DNA from 4 places in the Pelosinus sp. UFO1 genome. Region 4 is predicted to be linked to each of the others. Evidence: riboswitches for the same ligand, from Rfam matches in the RefSeq annotation. Region 4 holds a riboswitch; each other region holds the start of a gene.
The links. Region 4 has a riboswitch for S-adenosylmethionine ahead of UFO1_RS04980 (pyridoxal phosphate-dependent aminotransferase). Riboswitches for the same ligand answer to the same signal wherever they lie in the genome.

Region 1 (4,215 bases), 400 kb from region 4:
GCCTTTGATCAGGTACATTCATATTCCAAAATAATCCCTCAGCAGGGGAACTTAAATAGAGGCTTACAAAAGTTCTATCTTCTTGTGTAATCTTAGCAGTAAGCGCGGCAACCACTTGTTTTAGCCGGTTAAACATGTATCCACCCACCTATTACTCTACATAAACCAAACTGGCATAACCTTTGCTTTTTTGACTGGTCTCAGCTTCTATTTTTGACTGAGGAATCAAAGCAAGTTCTACACATTGTCCTGATTTACGCAATGATTCTGCTTGTCCAATGGCCGCTACCAACTTATCTTCTCCCCAACCAACATAAATACTTTTGCAATTGGGAGTACCAATAATACCTTGACGTTCTAGTGCTAACAATACCCGTTCTATGCCTAAGGCAAAACCAGTAGCACCGGAGTTCATACCAAAAGAGGTTAACATAGTATCATACCGGCCACCACCACATATGGGGAAACCAAGTCCTGGTGTGTAACACTCAAACACCATACCTGTGTAATATTCAAAATCACGAATAATTCCTAAATCAAAATCTACATATTGAGCAACGCCATAACTTTCTAACAAACTATAGATAGCAGACAAATTATCTAAAGCCTTGCGACTCTTTTCATTCGTTACCATGCTATAGGCTTCTTCGAGCATTTCTTTTGTGCCATGCAGTAATGGTATATTCTTAAGTAACTTTTGTTCTCCTTCTGGTAAACCGCTATTCACAAGAATTTCATCTAATCCTACTAAATTTCTTGTCACCATAGCTTGTTTTACCTGTTGTCTTTGAGAGAGAGAAAGCTCACTTTGTTCCATTATACCGTTAATAAAATCCACTTGCCCCAAACCAATTTGAAACTTTTGTAACCCAGATGTAAGCATCGCTTCTACAGCCAACGCGATGGCTTCTGCATCAGCGGTAGGCTCAGAAACTCCCATAATTTCCACACCAGCTTGATAAAATTCGCATTGTCTTCCGGCCTGAGCTTGCTCATAACGAAACACATTTGTTAAGTAAAATAATTTCATTGGGCTGGGACTTTCCTTAAAACGAGTCGCTGCAACCCGAGCCATAGGAGTTGTCATATCTGAGCGAAGTGCTAAGATACGATTATTTTTATCAAAAAACTTGAACATATGCTGTTCTGAGTCGTTGCCAGCCCCTATAGCCATTGTTTCTAAATACTCCATCGTAGGAGTCACAACTTCATCATAGCCCCAACTAGCAAATAAATGAGCTAGAGCCCCTTCTACAGCACGTTTCTGCCTAGCTTCTTTCGGTAGAAAATCTCTTGTACCATAAGGAATTTGTGGCACGAATTCATCTTGACCCATAAAAAATAAACACTCCTAACTTAGTTGAAATATTTTCTGACCCTACTTATTTTGGCTTTCAATTCGTTCTAGCATAAACTTATATCCATCTGCACCGTAATTCAAGCAACGTTTTACACGACTAATCGTTGCAGTACTCGCTCCTGTTTTGTCGACAATATCATCATAGGTATGACCAACCTTTAACATCCGAGCCACTTCCATCCGCTGAGCAAGAGACTTCAATTCACTTACTGTACAGATGTCTTCAAAAAACTGATAACATTCTTCTTCATTTTCTAACAATAATATGGAACGGAATAATTGATCTGTCAATTCATCTTTCAACTTGGGATTCGTAGCCATATTTCTTTCCTCCTACTGTAGGATAAATCCTTTATCCCTTTTAAGCTTTACTTAGTGAAATTATAACATTGTGATTCCTAATTTGCAAAGTGATTTTTTTCTTGACACCATTTTTCAAAAATGATAATATATGTTTCAACAAGTTAATATTTTTCATCAAGAGCAGTTGAGGGAATGGCCCTATGAAGCTGCGGCAACCATTCACTTTTGTGAAACGGTGCCAATTCCACAGGATCTAATCCTGGTAGATGAAGCGCAATTCAAGATTGATAGCACGCTTCATTTTGTGAAGCGGTTTTTTTTATGCATCAAAAGATTATAAGGAGGGAAAGATTCCATTGATTAAACTTGAAAATATAGAAAAAGTATACCAAAGCGACAACGGCACAATTCACGCTTTAAATGGAGTTAATTTAACTGTTGAACAAGGAGAGATTTTCGGGATTATCGGAACCAGTGGCGCTGGAAAAAGTACACTGATCCGTTGCATTAATATGTTAGAACGTCCCACCAAAGGTACTGTTATCGTGGATGACCAAGAACTAACGTCCTTAAATGAACAAGAATTACGGGAACAGCGCAAAAAAATAGGCATGATCTTTCAACACTTCAACTTACTATCTTCTCGGACGGTTTACGAAAATATAGCCTTCCCCTTAGAACTAGCAAAGCGTAGTAAAGAAGAGATCGATACAGAGGTTATGCATTTACTCGCATTAGTTGGACTTACTGATAAAAAGGATCAATATCCTTCTCAACTAAGCGGCGGACAGAAACAACGAGTTGGTATTGCACGGGCGTTAGCAAATCACCCTAAAGTACTCTTATGCGATGAGGCCACTTCTGCCCTTGACCCCCAAACAACCAAGTCTATTTTAGAATTATTAAAAGATATTAACCGCAAATTCCAGCTCACTATCGTGCTTATTACTCATGAAATGCAGGTTATCAAAGAAATCTGTAATCAGGTTGCAGTCATTGAGGGTGGCAGGATTATTGAGCAGGGCAAAGTAATTGATATTTTTACTCAACCTCAAGCAAATACTACTAAGGAATTTATAAGTGCTATCATCAATCATAACTTACCAGACTTCTTCAATGATATTATCTTATCACCAGTACCTACTGCTGATAGCAATCTTATTTTGCGTTTATCCTTTATTGGTCACTCTACCGAAGAACCTGTTATTTCTAGTATGATTCGTCGTTTTAACATTGATGCCAGTATTTTATACGGGAACATAGATCATATTCAAACGACTCCTTTTGGTACATTAATTGTAGAACTATCAGGTGAACAGGTAGCTTTACAGCAAGCACTTAGTTATTTAAAAACACGTGAATTAGGAATTGAGGTGATTGGTTATGTCGCAAGACATGCTCGCGTTGCTGGTTAAATCCTTATGGGAAACTACCTATATGGTTGCTGTTTCTAGCTTTATCTCTGCTCTCATTGGTATACCTTTAGGTATTATTTTAGTAACTACGAATAAAGGACACATTCTTGAAAATACTTCCCTTAATCGAATATTAGGAGCTATCGTGAATGCGACTCGCTCCACACCCTTCATTATTTTAATGGTAGCTATTATTCCAGTCACTCGATTATTAGTTGGTACTTCCATCGGCACTAATGCGGCCATCGTCCCACTAAGCATTGCCGCCATCCCTTTTGTCGCTCGTATCGTAGAATCAGCTCTCAAGGAAGTTGATTATGGTGTCATTGAAGCGGCACAAGCCATGGGCGCATCTCCTAGAGAAATCATTACAAAGGTACTCATTCCAGAAGCTATGCCCGCAATTGTTCTTGGATTAACATTAACAATTATTAGTCTTATTGGCTACTCAGCCATGGCTGGAGCCATTGGCGGCGGCGGTTTAGGGGATTTAGCCATTCGCTATGGCTACCAACGTTTCCGTGCTGATATCATGTTAATCACTGTTATTATCTTAATTGCACAAGTACAAATCGTACAGTCCACTGGCGATTACTTATCCAATCGTCTCAACAAAAAATAGGAACAGCACGAATTGAATTTTTGGGTGCTTTCTATAAAAAAATTTTAGGGGGATTATAAATAATGAAAAAACTGTTTCTTGTTCTTATTGGAATTCTTAGTTTAGGTCTATTAGTGAGCGGATGCAGCCAAGAAAAGGCTCCTGCAAGTCCGGCAAGTAAAGCTACTGTACTAAAAGTTGGCGCTACAGCAGTACCTCATGCAGAAATTTTAAATGTAATTAAACCAACTTTAGCTAAAGAGGGCATTGATTTGCAAATCGTTGAATTTACTGACTACGTAAAACCAAATATTGCTGTGGCTGAAAAAGAATTAGATGCAAACTTCTTTCAACACATCCCTTATCTTACTAAATTTTCTACAGAACGTAATTTGGCATTAACCTATACTGCAGCAGTGCATATCGAACCAATGGGTATTTACTCCAAGAAAATTAAGAATCTAAACGAACTTGCTGCTGGCGCTAAAGTTGCCATTCCTAATGACCCCACTAACGGTGGCCGTGCTCTTGCACTT
Region 2 (4,215 bases), 2.3 Mb from region 4:
CGAAATTACGTTACATAAATTTAATCGTTTGTTAGATGAATTGGAAATTTTAATGAAAGAAGAATCGTTCACAATTAAATAGTATCTTAATTTAACTAAAATGACGCCAGATCATTCCTTCGGATCTGGCGTTGTTTTTTGCTATTATAAGCTTTTGAATTGGGGGAGATATTCTTTGTGAGCTTCTAACATTTCATCAAATAAAACTTTAGCCATTTTATCAGAAGCGACCAACGGGTTCATTGTCATAGCTAATAACGCTTTATTATAGTCGCCAGTAACAGCTGCCTCAATGACTACTCTTTCGAAAGACTTAATCTGTTGTACTAAGCCGTTTACTTGTATGGGTAGCTCACCGATAGCAATTGGTTGAGGACCATCTTTAGTGATCACACAGCTTACTTCCACAATCGAGTCAGGCGAAATTCCGGCAATTGCACCATTATTTCTCGTATCTACTGGCTGAATATCACCCTTGTCATTATATATTGAGTTTATCAATCTACAGGCTGCATCGCTATAATAGGCTCCACCACGTTGTTCTAATTGTGGTGGCTTTATGTCCAAACTCGGATCTTTATACAATTCGAAAAGATCATCCTCCAGTTTTTTTACTATTTCAGCTCTAGTTTCCCCTTTGGCAAACTCTTCTAATTCTTTTTCCAACATTTCATATTTTTTGAAATAGTATCTGTGATAGGGGCAAGGTATAATATCTAATCCTAGTACAAATTCGGGTATCCAATTAATATTGATAACATTTTTTACAGTACTCGGCATCTTGCCAGCAGCAATATTATCAAGCACTGATTTGGTGATGTTCTCACCATCTAAATATGCATTTAAACCAAATACCATATGATTCAAACCGGCAAAGTCAATTCTTATTCTATTGTGGTCAACATCAAATAGTTTGGCTATTGCCATTTCCATTCCAATAGGTACATTACATAAGCCAATGACCTTCTTATTTGCCCCATATCTCAGTACGGCTTCCGTGATCATTCCTGAGGGATTGGTAAAGTTAATTAGCCAAGCATTCGGGCATAATTCTGCCATATCTTTATCAATTTCAAGTATGACTGGAATGGTTCGCAGTGCCTTAAACATTCCTCCGGCACCATTGGTTTCTTGTCCAATATAACCATGGCTTAATGGAATTCTTTCATCCTTTATCCTTGCATCTAAGAGCCCTACGCGAAATTGTGTCGTTACGAAATCGGCATTGGGCAGAGCCTCTCTTCTATCTAGAGTCGTGTGTATTTCCATTGGTACCCCGGATTTTTGGACCATTCTTTTGGCAAGATCACTTACAATTCTTAATTTTTCTTTGCCTGCTTCAATATCTACTAACCACAGTTCGTGAACGGGCAGTTCATCATATCTTTTTATAAATCCTTCAATAATCTCCGGTGTATAACTTGAGCCACCACCGATTGTCACAATTTTTAACCCCTTCATAATAAAACCTCCTAATACACTTGGAATTTTTATCTCTATAAAATAATCATATAGTTCTAAAAGAAGGAGCGCAATTAGGATAAAGTGAAACTGTACTAGTACAGTTTCACTTTAAGAGAAGGGAATACACATTAGACATTTTCTGTAATGAATACAACAGGGATATAAAAAGATAGTATGAATGCCAAATATTGCAAAAACATTTTACGAAATCACCAATGAAACAAATCATAAGTATTGCTATTAGGGATACTTCATGATATAGTAACAACATTAGGTTTACAACGTTACAACTAAATATTTGAATCTTATCCAGAGTGGTGGAGGGACTGGCCCAATGACACCCAGCAACCGGCAGTAATGCAGTGGTGCTAATTCCAGCAGGAGCAATCCTGGGAGATAAGAAGGTTTACTATATAAAAAACCCTTCTTATTTATAAGAGGGGTTTTTTATATATTTGAGATGGTGAGGAGAGGGTATATGGATGCTGTTAGATAACAGCCGTAGCATGCAGACAACGTTAACTTACTTTCCAGGATTTAAGTGGCGGCCTTATTTAAAGATGGCTAAAGTAGCTGATACAGAAAATCCCTTGCACCTCAAATTAGGGGGAATATTAAAAGAGGTTATTGTAGCATATGAAACCTATGGACATATATCCGAAAAAGGCGATAATGTTATACTCTTACATCACGCCTTGACAGGTGATAGTCATCCAGCCGCCCATAACCAACATGACGAAAAAGGTTGGTGGGAACCACTGGTTGGTTCAGGGTGCCCCCTAGATACAGATAAGTATTTTATTATTTGTGCCAATGTGCTTGGTGGTTGTCAAGGGACAACAGGTCCAGCTTCTCCTAACTTAGAAAATGGGCTTGCCTATGGCATGGATTTCCCGGAAATAACTTTATTAGACATGGTGCAGGTACAGAAACGATTACTAGATTTGCTGGGGATTAAACATGTTAAGTTAATTATTGGCGGTTCTATGGGTGGAATGCAATCTTTGGAGTGGGCTGTAACTTATCCTGATTTTATGGATGGTGTTATGGCAATTGCCGCTCCGGGATATTCATCTTCTCAGTCCATTGCTTATAATAAGGTAGCACGGCAAGCTATAACTCTTGACCCAGGTTGGCAAGGTGGAAATTACTATGGCGGGAATGGTCCAGAAAAAGGATTAGCAATTGCCCGATCGGTAGGTATGATTACCTATCAATCCGAATTGTCTATGGAAGGAAAATTTGGACGGAAACGCCGCAATGGATGTTTTGAAATTGAAAATTACCTAGATCATCAAGGGAATAGCTTAGCGCGCCGTTTTGATGCGAATTCCTACTTATATTTACTACGAGTCTTAGATTATTATAATTTGTCAGATAGCTGTAAAAGCTATGAGGATGCCTTAGCCCAAATTACGGGGAAAGTAATGGTTGTGGGGGTAAGTTCTGATATTTTATATCCTCCTTACCAGCAAGAAGAATTGGTGGAAGCTATGCGTGATTGCGGAGTGGATGCCGAGTATGCCTTACTTGAAAGTCCTCATGGTCATGATGGCTTTTTAATTGATTTTCATTTATTAAGGCCCTTGATCAATGAGTTTATAAAAAAGCTAACTATAGGTAAAGTAACTAAAAATTAGGAGGGTGTATAACATGTCAGTACAAGAAAAATTACGTTTTGATTCCTTAGCTGTTCACGGTGGTCAGGAGCCAGATCCGACAACAGGATCACGAGCAGTTCCCATTTATCAAACCACTGCTTATAACTTTCGTGATAGCGAGCACGCTGCCAATTTGTTTGGTTTAAAAGAGTCTGGTAATATTTATAGTCGCTTGACTAATCCTACTACTGATGTCTTAGAAAAACGTATTACAGCGCTTGAAGGTGGCGTCGGGGCTTTAGCCTTTGCTTCTGGGCATGCTGCAATTAGTGGAGCCATCTTAAACATTGCTCAAGCAGGAGATGAAATTGTCAGCTCTTCGACGCTGTATGGTGGTACTTATAATATGTTTTCCTATACTTTGCCTAATTTAGGGATCAAGGTAACCTTTGTTGATCCAAGGGACCCAGAAAACTTCCAAAAGGCGATTACGCCAAAGACAAAAGCACTATATGGTGAAGTGATTGGAAATCCTAAAATTGATATTTTTGATATTGAAAAAGTTGCCGAAGTGGCCCACCGAAATGGGATCCCATTAATTGTTGATAGCACGTTTGCCACACCTTATTTATGTCGTCCTTTGGATTTTGGTGCAGACATTGTTGTTCATTCTGCCACGAAGTTTATTGGTGGGCATGGTACATCTATGGGTGGCTTAGTGATTGATGGTGGTGAATTTAACTGGGACAACGGCAAGTTTCCATTATTGAGTGAGGCAGATCCAAGTTACCATGGACTAAAATATACAGAAGCCTTGGGGCCTTTGGCTTTTATCATTCGTCTGAGAATTCAAGTGCTGCGGGATTTAGGAGCGTGCCTCAGCCCGTTTAATAGTTTTCAATTTTTGCAAGGGTTAGAAACTCTTCATTTACGTATGAAACGTCATTCCGAGAATGCGCAAGCCGTTGCTGAGCATTTAGCAAAACATGAAAGTGTGAGTTGGGTAAGCTACCCAGGGTTGACCAATCACCCAGATTATGATTTGGCGAAAAAGTATTTTCCTCGTGGAGCAGGTGCTATATTAACCTTTGGTATCAAAGGTGGGTTAGAAGCAGGTAGAAAATTTATTGATTCTCTACAGTTATTTTCC
Region 3 (4,215 bases), 1.9 Mb from region 4:
TTATCCATAGAATAACAACCAATACTGTGCCAATACCACCAATCAGCAGTGCAGGCACTGTACCGAAAAAAGCTGCCGTTACACCAGACTCAAATTCTCCTAACTGATTAGAAGTTCCAATAAACATTGAGTTGACGGCACTCACTCTTCCCCGCATTTCATCTGGCGTCTGCAATTGCACTAAGGAGGAACGAATGACAACGCTGATGACATCTGCAGCACCAAGGACAACTAATGAGGCGAGAGATAAAGCAAAGGACGTTGATAAGGCAAATACAATGGTAGCCAGTCCAAAAACAAATACAGCGCTAAACATCGTTCGGCCGACTTTACGTTTAAGAGGATAATGGGCTAAAAAACCTGACATCAATAAGGCACCTACGGCTGGCGCTGAGCGTAAAATCCCCACTCCCTCTGGCCCAATAAAAAGCACATCTTTAGCATAAATTGGCAATAGAGCAGTTGCTCCCCCTAACAGTACAGCAAAAAGATCCAGGGATATGGCACCAAGTATTGTGGGTTTTCGACGAATAAAAGTGATCCCAGCAAATAATTCTCGTAGATTAACAGCATGAACTTTCCGTATTTCACGTTCAATTTTAATTCTAGAAATAAGAAAACTGGCACCTAGAAAAAGTACACTAATTGCACAATAAACATAGGCAGGACCTGCAGCATAAAGTAATCCCCCAATTGCCGGCCCTATGATATTGGCTGTCTGATTTGCCGAACTAACAGTCGCCAAAGCTTGCGGAAAAATCTTAGCCGATACCAATCCAGGCATAAAAGCTTGCATCGTCGGTCCCTCAAAAGCCCTGGCTGCGCCGATCAGAAATACAATGGTAATGATACTTTCTTTGCTAAGCCAACCAGTATAACTTCCGATTGCCAACAAACCTACACCCACGCCTTCCGTTATTTGACAAATACAAATAACTTTCTGACGATTAAAACGGTCCGCCACATGCCCAACAACAAGAGTTAGTAAAAACATTGGCAAAAACTGAGCAAGACCAACCAACCCTAAATAGAAGGGACTATCAGTCAACTCGTAGACTTGCCAACCCACGGCAACAGCCAGCATTTGATACGCCAGAGTTGTCAGAACCCTGGAAAACCAAAAATGTACATATGACTTGCAGTGAATGAGGGAAGAAACTTGCGCATTCTTATTATGTGCTTTCAACATATAACAGGAGTCTCCTTGTTTGTTATACAACCAATATCTCACCAATTAAATAAAAGAGATCAAACCACTTTCATTTCAGAAAGAGCTTGACCTTTTTTCATAGTCATTCATCCTTGAAATTGACAATCTTTAACTTTTATTATATTCAGCTTGGTCACTTTGTCAATATAGTATGACATTTTGTAAAACCTCTTATTAAATTTTACTTTGACTTACTTATTTACCTATGTTAATATTATTCATAAATTAATATTAAACTCTTATCTAGAGAGGTCGAGGGACTGGCCCTATGACACCCGGCAGCCGGCAGCAATGCAACGGTGCTAATTCCAGCAGGAGCAATCCTGAAAGATGAGAGGAATGTGCGGTTTAAAGAGCCCCTTTCCTCGGAAAGGGGCTCTTTTTGTTACCCCACTTGATTAGAAGAGCATAACAGCCTTCTATTGAGTTTTTATAATATCAAAAAAATGGAGGAATGCACTATGCCTATAAAAATCCCTAACAATTTACCTGCTACCAACATTCTGGAAAGTGAAAACATTTTCGTAATTCATGAGAACCGAGCCTATACCCAAGATATACGTCCTCTTAAAATATTAATTTTAAATCTCATGCCTATCAAGATTACTACTGAGACTCAATTACTCCGCCTGCTAGGTAATTCTCCTCTGCAAGTGGAAGTTGACTTCATGTATACTGCTACTTATTGTCCTACCAATACATCACAAGAACATCTGATCAAATTTTATGAAACATTCGAGGATATAAAATCTCGCAACTATGATGGCATGATCATTACTGGTGCACCTGTCGAACAAATTCCCTTTGAAGAGGTAGCCTACTGGGATGAACTTTGTGAAATTATGGAATGGAGTAAAACTCATGTATATTCCACTCTCCATATTTGCTGGGCATCCCAAGCCGGACTATACTACCACTATGGTATTCCAAAATATGATCTTCCACAAAAAATATTTGGAGTTTTCCCCCACAAAAAGAATGATACGGAACAAGTCAAACTATTCCGTGGTTTTGATGATATCTTTCATGTTCCCCATTCCAGACATACTGAATTTAAACGGGAAGACATCCTCAAGAATCCTAAGCTACGCATTTTGTCAGAGTCTGATATTTCTGGTGTTTATGCTGCCGCTGATCTAACAGGTAGACAATTCTTTATTGCAGGCCATTCAGAATATGATCCTCTTTCTCTCAAGGCCGAATACGATCGAGATTTTGCTCAAGGGTTATCAGTTCAAATCCCACAAAATTACTATCCTAACGATGACCCCACGCAAACACCAGTAGTCCTCTGGCGAAGTGCTGCCAACCTGCTCTTTTCCAACTGGCTCAACTACTATGTCTATCAGGAAACGCCTTTCGATCTTTCTTTATTATAATGGTTCTTTACTATCCCTTATCCTCTTTTTTCTTTAAGGCCCCCTCTAATGGATAACTCCCATAATTACGAATATGTACCCAATCCCTGTATGCCTCTGCCTGCGGATTACGGGCTAAAATATCCTGCTCCTCAAAGTATTTTACAAAGCTATTACTCTGAAAAAGCTGCCTATCTTCCCCAACTGGGCACACTTTTAGACAAGAGCCACAGGGATCACTAAAAGCTTTTTGCAATCTTTTTTCGTTATTTATGCAGGCTGCTTGGTCTACTTGCGCATATTTTAACTTTTCATCACCGATAAGGGCTTGAGCAGGACAGATTTTTTGACAATACAAACATTTATTGCATAAATCTCCTTCAACTAAAGGATCTCCTGCCAATTCCAAAGCAGTGAAGATTGATATCAACTGAACCCTCGGACCATACTCCCGTGTTAACAAGGTATGATTCCAGCCTAATGAACCAAGTCCAGCATAATACCCAGCCCAAATATGAGAAAATGCTGCTATCGGTTTTTCTTCTAATTCATCTTCAACCTCGCTATCTGGAATGACAGCTAAATGACCTTTGCGGTTTAAAAATACCGCCAATCGATAAGCTACTTTTTCTAATAACTCATTTGTTACCTTTGCTTGTTCCCTCCCCAGTACGGTGGGTGATGCTTCTATAATAGGCAGCCATAAAGGAACTCCTAGGACGATCACCGTTTTAGCCTGGGGCCAAATTTTGTGGGGATGAAATGCCACTGGTACATCCCCAGACTCTATCCATCTATCAATGGACGCAAAACCAACAAACTCGGCTCCTAGATCTCGGGCTTCCTGGATAATCTCTGCCTTAGTTAACTCAACTTGTGCCAGTCTACTCACTCCTTTTTGCTAAGTTTGCATCCTCTCTGAACTTTAGGCATACTTTCTAGCATAACAAACTCTTATACATAACTTCTCTTTATCTTCATACGTCGCCTTTTAATTCAAAGGCTGTCAACACTGATACGAAATTAAGCTGGGGATTGTACTTTGCGGCCCGAAAAATGTTGTTTTTACTTACTTGACTCTGGCCCGCATAATGTCCAGCCCATACATGAGAAAATACTGCGATTGTTTTGTGTTCGGGTATGCCTTCCCCCTCACTGTCCCATGGAATATTGACAGCCGGATAGCCGTTACGGTTCAGAAATACTGCCAATCGATAAGCTACTTCATCTAGTAGATTATTTATAACGCTAGATTGTTCCCTCACTATTGTGGGTGATGTTTCCCCACTAGGCTGCCATGAGGGAACTCCTAAGACAATTACAGTTTTAGTCTGAGGCCAAATTCTGTGGGGATGAAGCGCTATAGGTACATCCTCAGACTTTTCCCACCTGTCAATGGTCGCAAAACCTACAAATTCCGCTCCAAGATTCCGAGCTTGCTCCATTATCTCAGCCGTAGTTAACTCTATTTGTGCCAAAATAGCTACTCCTCTCTTTCTATTATGTTTGCCCCAACCCCAGAACCCCATAAAGTGATATCCTTTGCTTCATCAAAATATTTTTTTATGGCTGTGCTGTTATAAAGGTTCCGATCTTCCCCCACTGGGCAAACTTTAATGCAACAACCACAATGATTAAATGGTCCGT
Region 4 (4,215 bases):
ACTTCCTGATCACCATAGCCAAGGGAAAATTCTTTTAACATATAGCATCTCTCCTATGCAATTTTTTCCAGCTTTTCTTCTACTTTTATAGCCAACGGCACATCAGGCTTTACAGCTAACCATGCGATAATACCAACTACAGCCGAAGCTGCAGTTGTCACAATGGCAGCCTGCCATCCATAATTTGTTGCAATCCATGCCGTAACAACAGGAGCGGCAATACCGCCCAGGTTGCCCCAAAAGTTCATCCACCCAGAAACTGAACCAGCAAATTTACCACCAATGTCAAGACAAGCAGCCCAGGACGCATTAAAAGTAAATCCAAGAGACCCTAGAGAGATTGTCAGCCACAACACGTTCATGGAAGGTGTTGTCGCTACGGCCCCTAAATAAAGTGTCGTACAACACAGAATCAATCCAGAAATCCCCAACAAGGTTCTTGACTTATACCTAGAAACACCTGACGTTACCAGCTTATCACTGATATAACCACACGTAGCCGTTACGATACAAAGTGCAGCCCAAGGAAAAGAAGCGGCAATTCCCATCTTTTGTAGTGAAAAATTTTGTGCCTCCATTAAGTATAAAGGCAACCAGGCCAAAAATACAAACATAATATAGTCTGTTATAAAATATTGAATACCAATGGCCCAAAATTGAGAAGATCCTAAAAAAATACGCCATGGGGCCAATTCTTTTTTATCAGCATTCGCACTGAGGCCTTCTTCTATATAATCAGCTTCCGCTACATTAACATAAGGACTGGTCCGAGGCGAATCTTTTGCGAGCCAATACCAAAGTCCGGCAATGACTAAACCTAACACGCCAAAAATCACAAATACAGAGCGCCAGCCAAAAGCCATCATTAAAGCTACGGTAAGAGTCGGGCCAACAACCGGCCCAAAAAATACACCGCTTAGCATGAAAGAAGAGGCACGTCCTTTTTCACTAGGATTAAACCAACGATAAATAAAACGCCCTATAGCTGGAGCCATAGGTCCCTCACCTAAACCAAACATAGCGCGAGTGGCAGCGAAAAAGGTAAAGTTACTACAAGCGCCTGTCAATGCGGTAAATATGGACCACCAAGTAGCTGCTATAGCTAAGACTCTTCGGTGTCCCCAAAACTCTCCCATAATACCACCTGGTATTTGCATAAATGCATAACCGACAAAGAAAGCTGTTTGTATTAAACCCATATCCATTTTACTAAAACCTAATTCCTGCATAATGCTTGGAGTGGCTACGGATAAATTTACTCTGTCCATGTAAGAAATAAAACTAATAAAAAACATAAGTCCTGCTAAGGTCCAACGAAAATTGGTTTTTTTCTGATTCATAAAATTTACCCCCCGCACAAGTATCGAAGTCCTCCCAAGGGAGACCTCATCTCATTAAATACATTATACGTTTGTAAAGTTTACATGTCAATTGACAAAAGAATCTGTCTTTTTAAACTTACTTGACATGATCTAGATCGCATGCTACTATTATTTTCAATAACAGCATATATTCATCAAGAGTTAGCTGAGGGATTGGCCCGATGAAGCTACGGCAACCACCGCATACTGCGAACGGTGCCAATTCCAACAGGAGTATTCCTGGGAGATGAAGATTATTTTGAAATAAAATCTTCTTCATCTTATGAAGAAGATTTTTTATTGTAAAGAAAAAGGAGTAAGTAGCATGAACCATAATTCACAACCAACCCAGGCTCTAAGAAAATACGCCTCAGAAAAAGCTAGCCGCTTTACCGAATCCGTCATTCGGGAAATGTCTCGTATTGCCACTGCTCATAAAGCCATCAATTTGGCACAAGGATTTCCAGATTTTCCTGCATCAGATGAAATCAAAGAAGCCGCTGTTAAAGCAATCTTAGAAAACCACAACCAATATGCGATTACTTGGGGTACCAAATCCCTAAGAGATGCCATTGCCCAGAAAAATAAACGAGATTACAACCTTGACATTGATCCAGAAAAGCAAATCACGGTGTGTTGCGGTTCTACAGAAGGAATGGTGGCAACACTTTTGGCTACGATTAACCCTGGAGATGAAGTTATTATTTTTCAGCCGTTCTATGAAAATTACGGCCCAGATGCTATACTCTGCGGTGCAACACCTAAATATGTACAATTACATCCTCCAGCTTTTTCCTTTAATCAAGAAGAATTAATCGCTGCTTTTTCCGAACGCACAAGAGCTATTATTATTAACACTCCCAACAACCCAACAGGTAAGGTGTTCAATCGAGAAGAATTAGACTTAATTGCTAAGCTTTGTATTCAATACGATGTTTTAGCGATTACTGATGAGATATATGAGCATATCATCTATGACGAAATCAAACACATTCCTCTATCTACCTTACCTGGCATGGCAGATAGAACCATTACGATTAATAGTATATCCAAAACCTACAGTGTTACTGGCTGGCGTATTGGTTATGTTATCGCATCTCCTGAAATAAGCCAGTCCATACGGAAAATGCATGATTTCTTAACAGTGGGTGCAGCTGCCCCGTTGCAAGAAGCTGCTGCCCATGCCATGGGTTTTGCTGCTACTTATTATGAAAAGTTAGTCGATTTTTATAGTCAACGCCGAGATTTCATGTTAAAAGAATTAGCTGCCATCGGTTTTGAGTGCATTCGTCCTGATGGAGCCTACTACATTATGGCTGATATCGCCTCCTTCGGGTGGAAAAATGATATTGACTTTGCTCGCTACTTAGCTGAAAAAATTGGCGTTGCTGTCGTACCAGGTTCTAGTTTCTATCAAGAAAATGCTAATGACAAACATCGTTTTATACGTTTTTGCTTCTGCAAACAATTAGCCACACTGGAAGCCGCAGTAGAAAGATTGCAAAAATTAAGATAAGACTTGGCTTAAGCCAAGTCCTCAGACGCAGGCGGAAGCCTTAGTCGTTCTTACTTGGAATCAAGAAAGTGTTATACTTTCTGATTCCGTAAAATAATCCATCACATTATTAAATAGGAGGTATATTCATTATGAAGAAATCAATTCAGTTTATTTCCCTTTTGTTAACCCTCATCTTTATCCTAGGCTTATCTGCTGGGTGCAGCCAACAAAGTACAGCAAAGATAGAAAAACCACTTAAAGTAGGTGTTACTGCTGGCCCCCATGCAGAAGTAATGGAGCAAGTTAAAAAAATAGCCGAGAAAGACGGCTTAAAAATTGAAATTGTTGAATTTAATGACTACATTCAACCTAACGTAGCTTTAAATCAAGGCGATATCGATGTTAACAGTTTTCAACATAAACCTTACCTTGATAACATTATCAAAGATCGTAACTACGATATCATATCCTTAGCAAATACAGTTATTTTTCCAATGGGTATTTACTCTAGTAAATTAAAAAATATTGCCGACCTACCAGTAAACGCTGTTGTTGCTATTCCTAACGACCCTACAAACGGAGGAAGAGCTCTACTATTATTAGAAAAACTTGGCCTCATTAAACTAAAACCAGGAATTGGCCTTAAGGCAGCTGTTACTGACATTGTTGAAAATCCTAAGAAAATTGTAATTAAGGAGTTAGACGCAGCACAAATTCCTCGTTCCTTAGCTGACATGGATGTTGCCGCCATTAACACCAACTATGCAATTACCGCTGGATTAGTACCTACTAAAGATGCGATTGCCATTGAAGATATTAATTCGCCATATGCAAATATCATTGCCGTACGTAGCAAAGATAAAGAAAACCCAGCCATACAAAAATTAATAAAAGCATACCACTCGGATGAAGTAAAAGCATTTATACAAGAACACTTTAAAGGTTCTGTAACAGCTGCTTGGTAAAAATTTAAATATGTGTAAAAAAGCTGCCCTTTTTAAAAGGGCAGCTTTTTTACACATATTTACGCTGTACTCTGACTAATCGTGCTGATAGACATATAGCGCCAAAAGCTAAACCAACGATCAATCCAATCCAGTAACCAAAAGCTCCTAACCAAGAATGATGCGCTAAGACATATCCGAGGGGCAAACCTACGACCCAGTAAGAAATCATCGCCATAATAAATGTAATGCGTACATCTTTATAACCTCGTAACGATCCTTGTACTGGTGTAGCAATTGCATCAGACAATTGAAAAAATACTGCATATAGTAAAAATTGTTGCACTAGGTTCCGAATTGCCACATCGTCTGTATATAAGCGGGCTACCTGCTCATTCCAAAAATATAAGAC

Region 1: it holds a riboswitch for S-adenosylmethionine, as region 4 does, so the genes downstream of both, UFO1_RS06850 (methionine ABC transporter ATP-binding protein) here and UFO1_RS04980 (pyridoxal phosphate-dependent aminotransferase) in region 4, are expected to answer to the same signal.
Region 2: it holds a riboswitch for S-adenosylmethionine, as region 4 does, so the genes downstream of both, UFO1_RS15975 (homoserine O-acetyltransferase) here and UFO1_RS04980 (pyridoxal phosphate-dependent aminotransferase) in region 4, are expected to answer to the same signal.
Region 3: it holds a riboswitch for S-adenosylmethionine, as region 4 does, so the genes downstream of both, metA (homoserine O-succinyltransferase) here and UFO1_RS04980 (pyridoxal phosphate-dependent aminotransferase) in region 4, are expected to answer to the same signal.

The regions. Positions count from the first base shown of each region.
Region 1 is NZ_CP008852.1:1,522,062-1,526,276, reverse strand. Features, by position in the region: gene UFO1_RS06865 (HD domain-containing protein) at 1-136, opposite strand, end outside; gene hisZ (ATP phosphoribosyltransferase regulatory subunit) at 152-1,336, opposite strand; gene UFO1_RS06855 (YerC/YecD family TrpR-related protein) at 1,379-1,681, opposite strand; SAM riboswitch class I at 1,832-1,936, shown strand; gene UFO1_RS06850 (methionine ABC transporter ATP-binding protein) at 2,020-3,078, shown strand; gene UFO1_RS06845 (methionine ABC transporter permease) at 3,047-3,700, shown strand; gene UFO1_RS06840 (MetQ/NlpA family ABC transporter substrate-binding protein) at 3,763-4,215, shown strand, end outside.
Region 2 is NZ_CP008852.1:3,369,674-3,373,888, reverse strand. Features, by position in the region: gene pepF (oligoendopeptidase F) at 1-82, shown strand, start outside; gene UFO1_RS15980 (6-phospho-beta-glucosidase) at 145-1,461, opposite strand; SAM riboswitch class I at 1,767-1,867, shown strand; gene UFO1_RS15975 (homoserine O-acetyltransferase) at 1,947-3,104, shown strand; gene UFO1_RS15970 (homocysteine synthase) at 3,118-4,215, shown strand, end outside.
Region 3 is NZ_CP008852.1:3,001,459-3,005,673, forward strand. Features, by position in the region: gene UFO1_RS14260 (MFS transporter) at 1-1,189, opposite strand, end outside; SAM riboswitch class I at 1,447-1,547, shown strand; gene metA (homoserine O-succinyltransferase) at 1,672-2,589, shown strand; gene UFO1_RS14270 (4Fe-4S dicluster domain-containing protein) at 2,600-3,460, opposite strand; gene UFO1_RS14275 (hypothetical protein) at 3,546-4,046, opposite strand; gene UFO1_RS14280 (4Fe-4S binding protein) at 4,052-4,215, opposite strand, start outside.
Region 4 is NZ_CP008852.1:1,119,453-1,123,667, reverse strand. Features, by position in the region: gene larA (nickel-dependent lactate racemase) at 1-41, opposite strand, end outside; gene UFO1_RS04985 (MFS transporter) at 54-1,340, opposite strand; SAM riboswitch class I at 1,511-1,615, shown strand; gene UFO1_RS04980 (pyridoxal phosphate-dependent aminotransferase) at 1,687-2,877, shown strand; gene UFO1_RS04975 (MetQ/NlpA family ABC transporter substrate-binding protein) at 3,009-3,824, shown strand; gene UFO1_RS04970 (MATE family efflux transporter) at 3,874-4,215, opposite strand, start outside.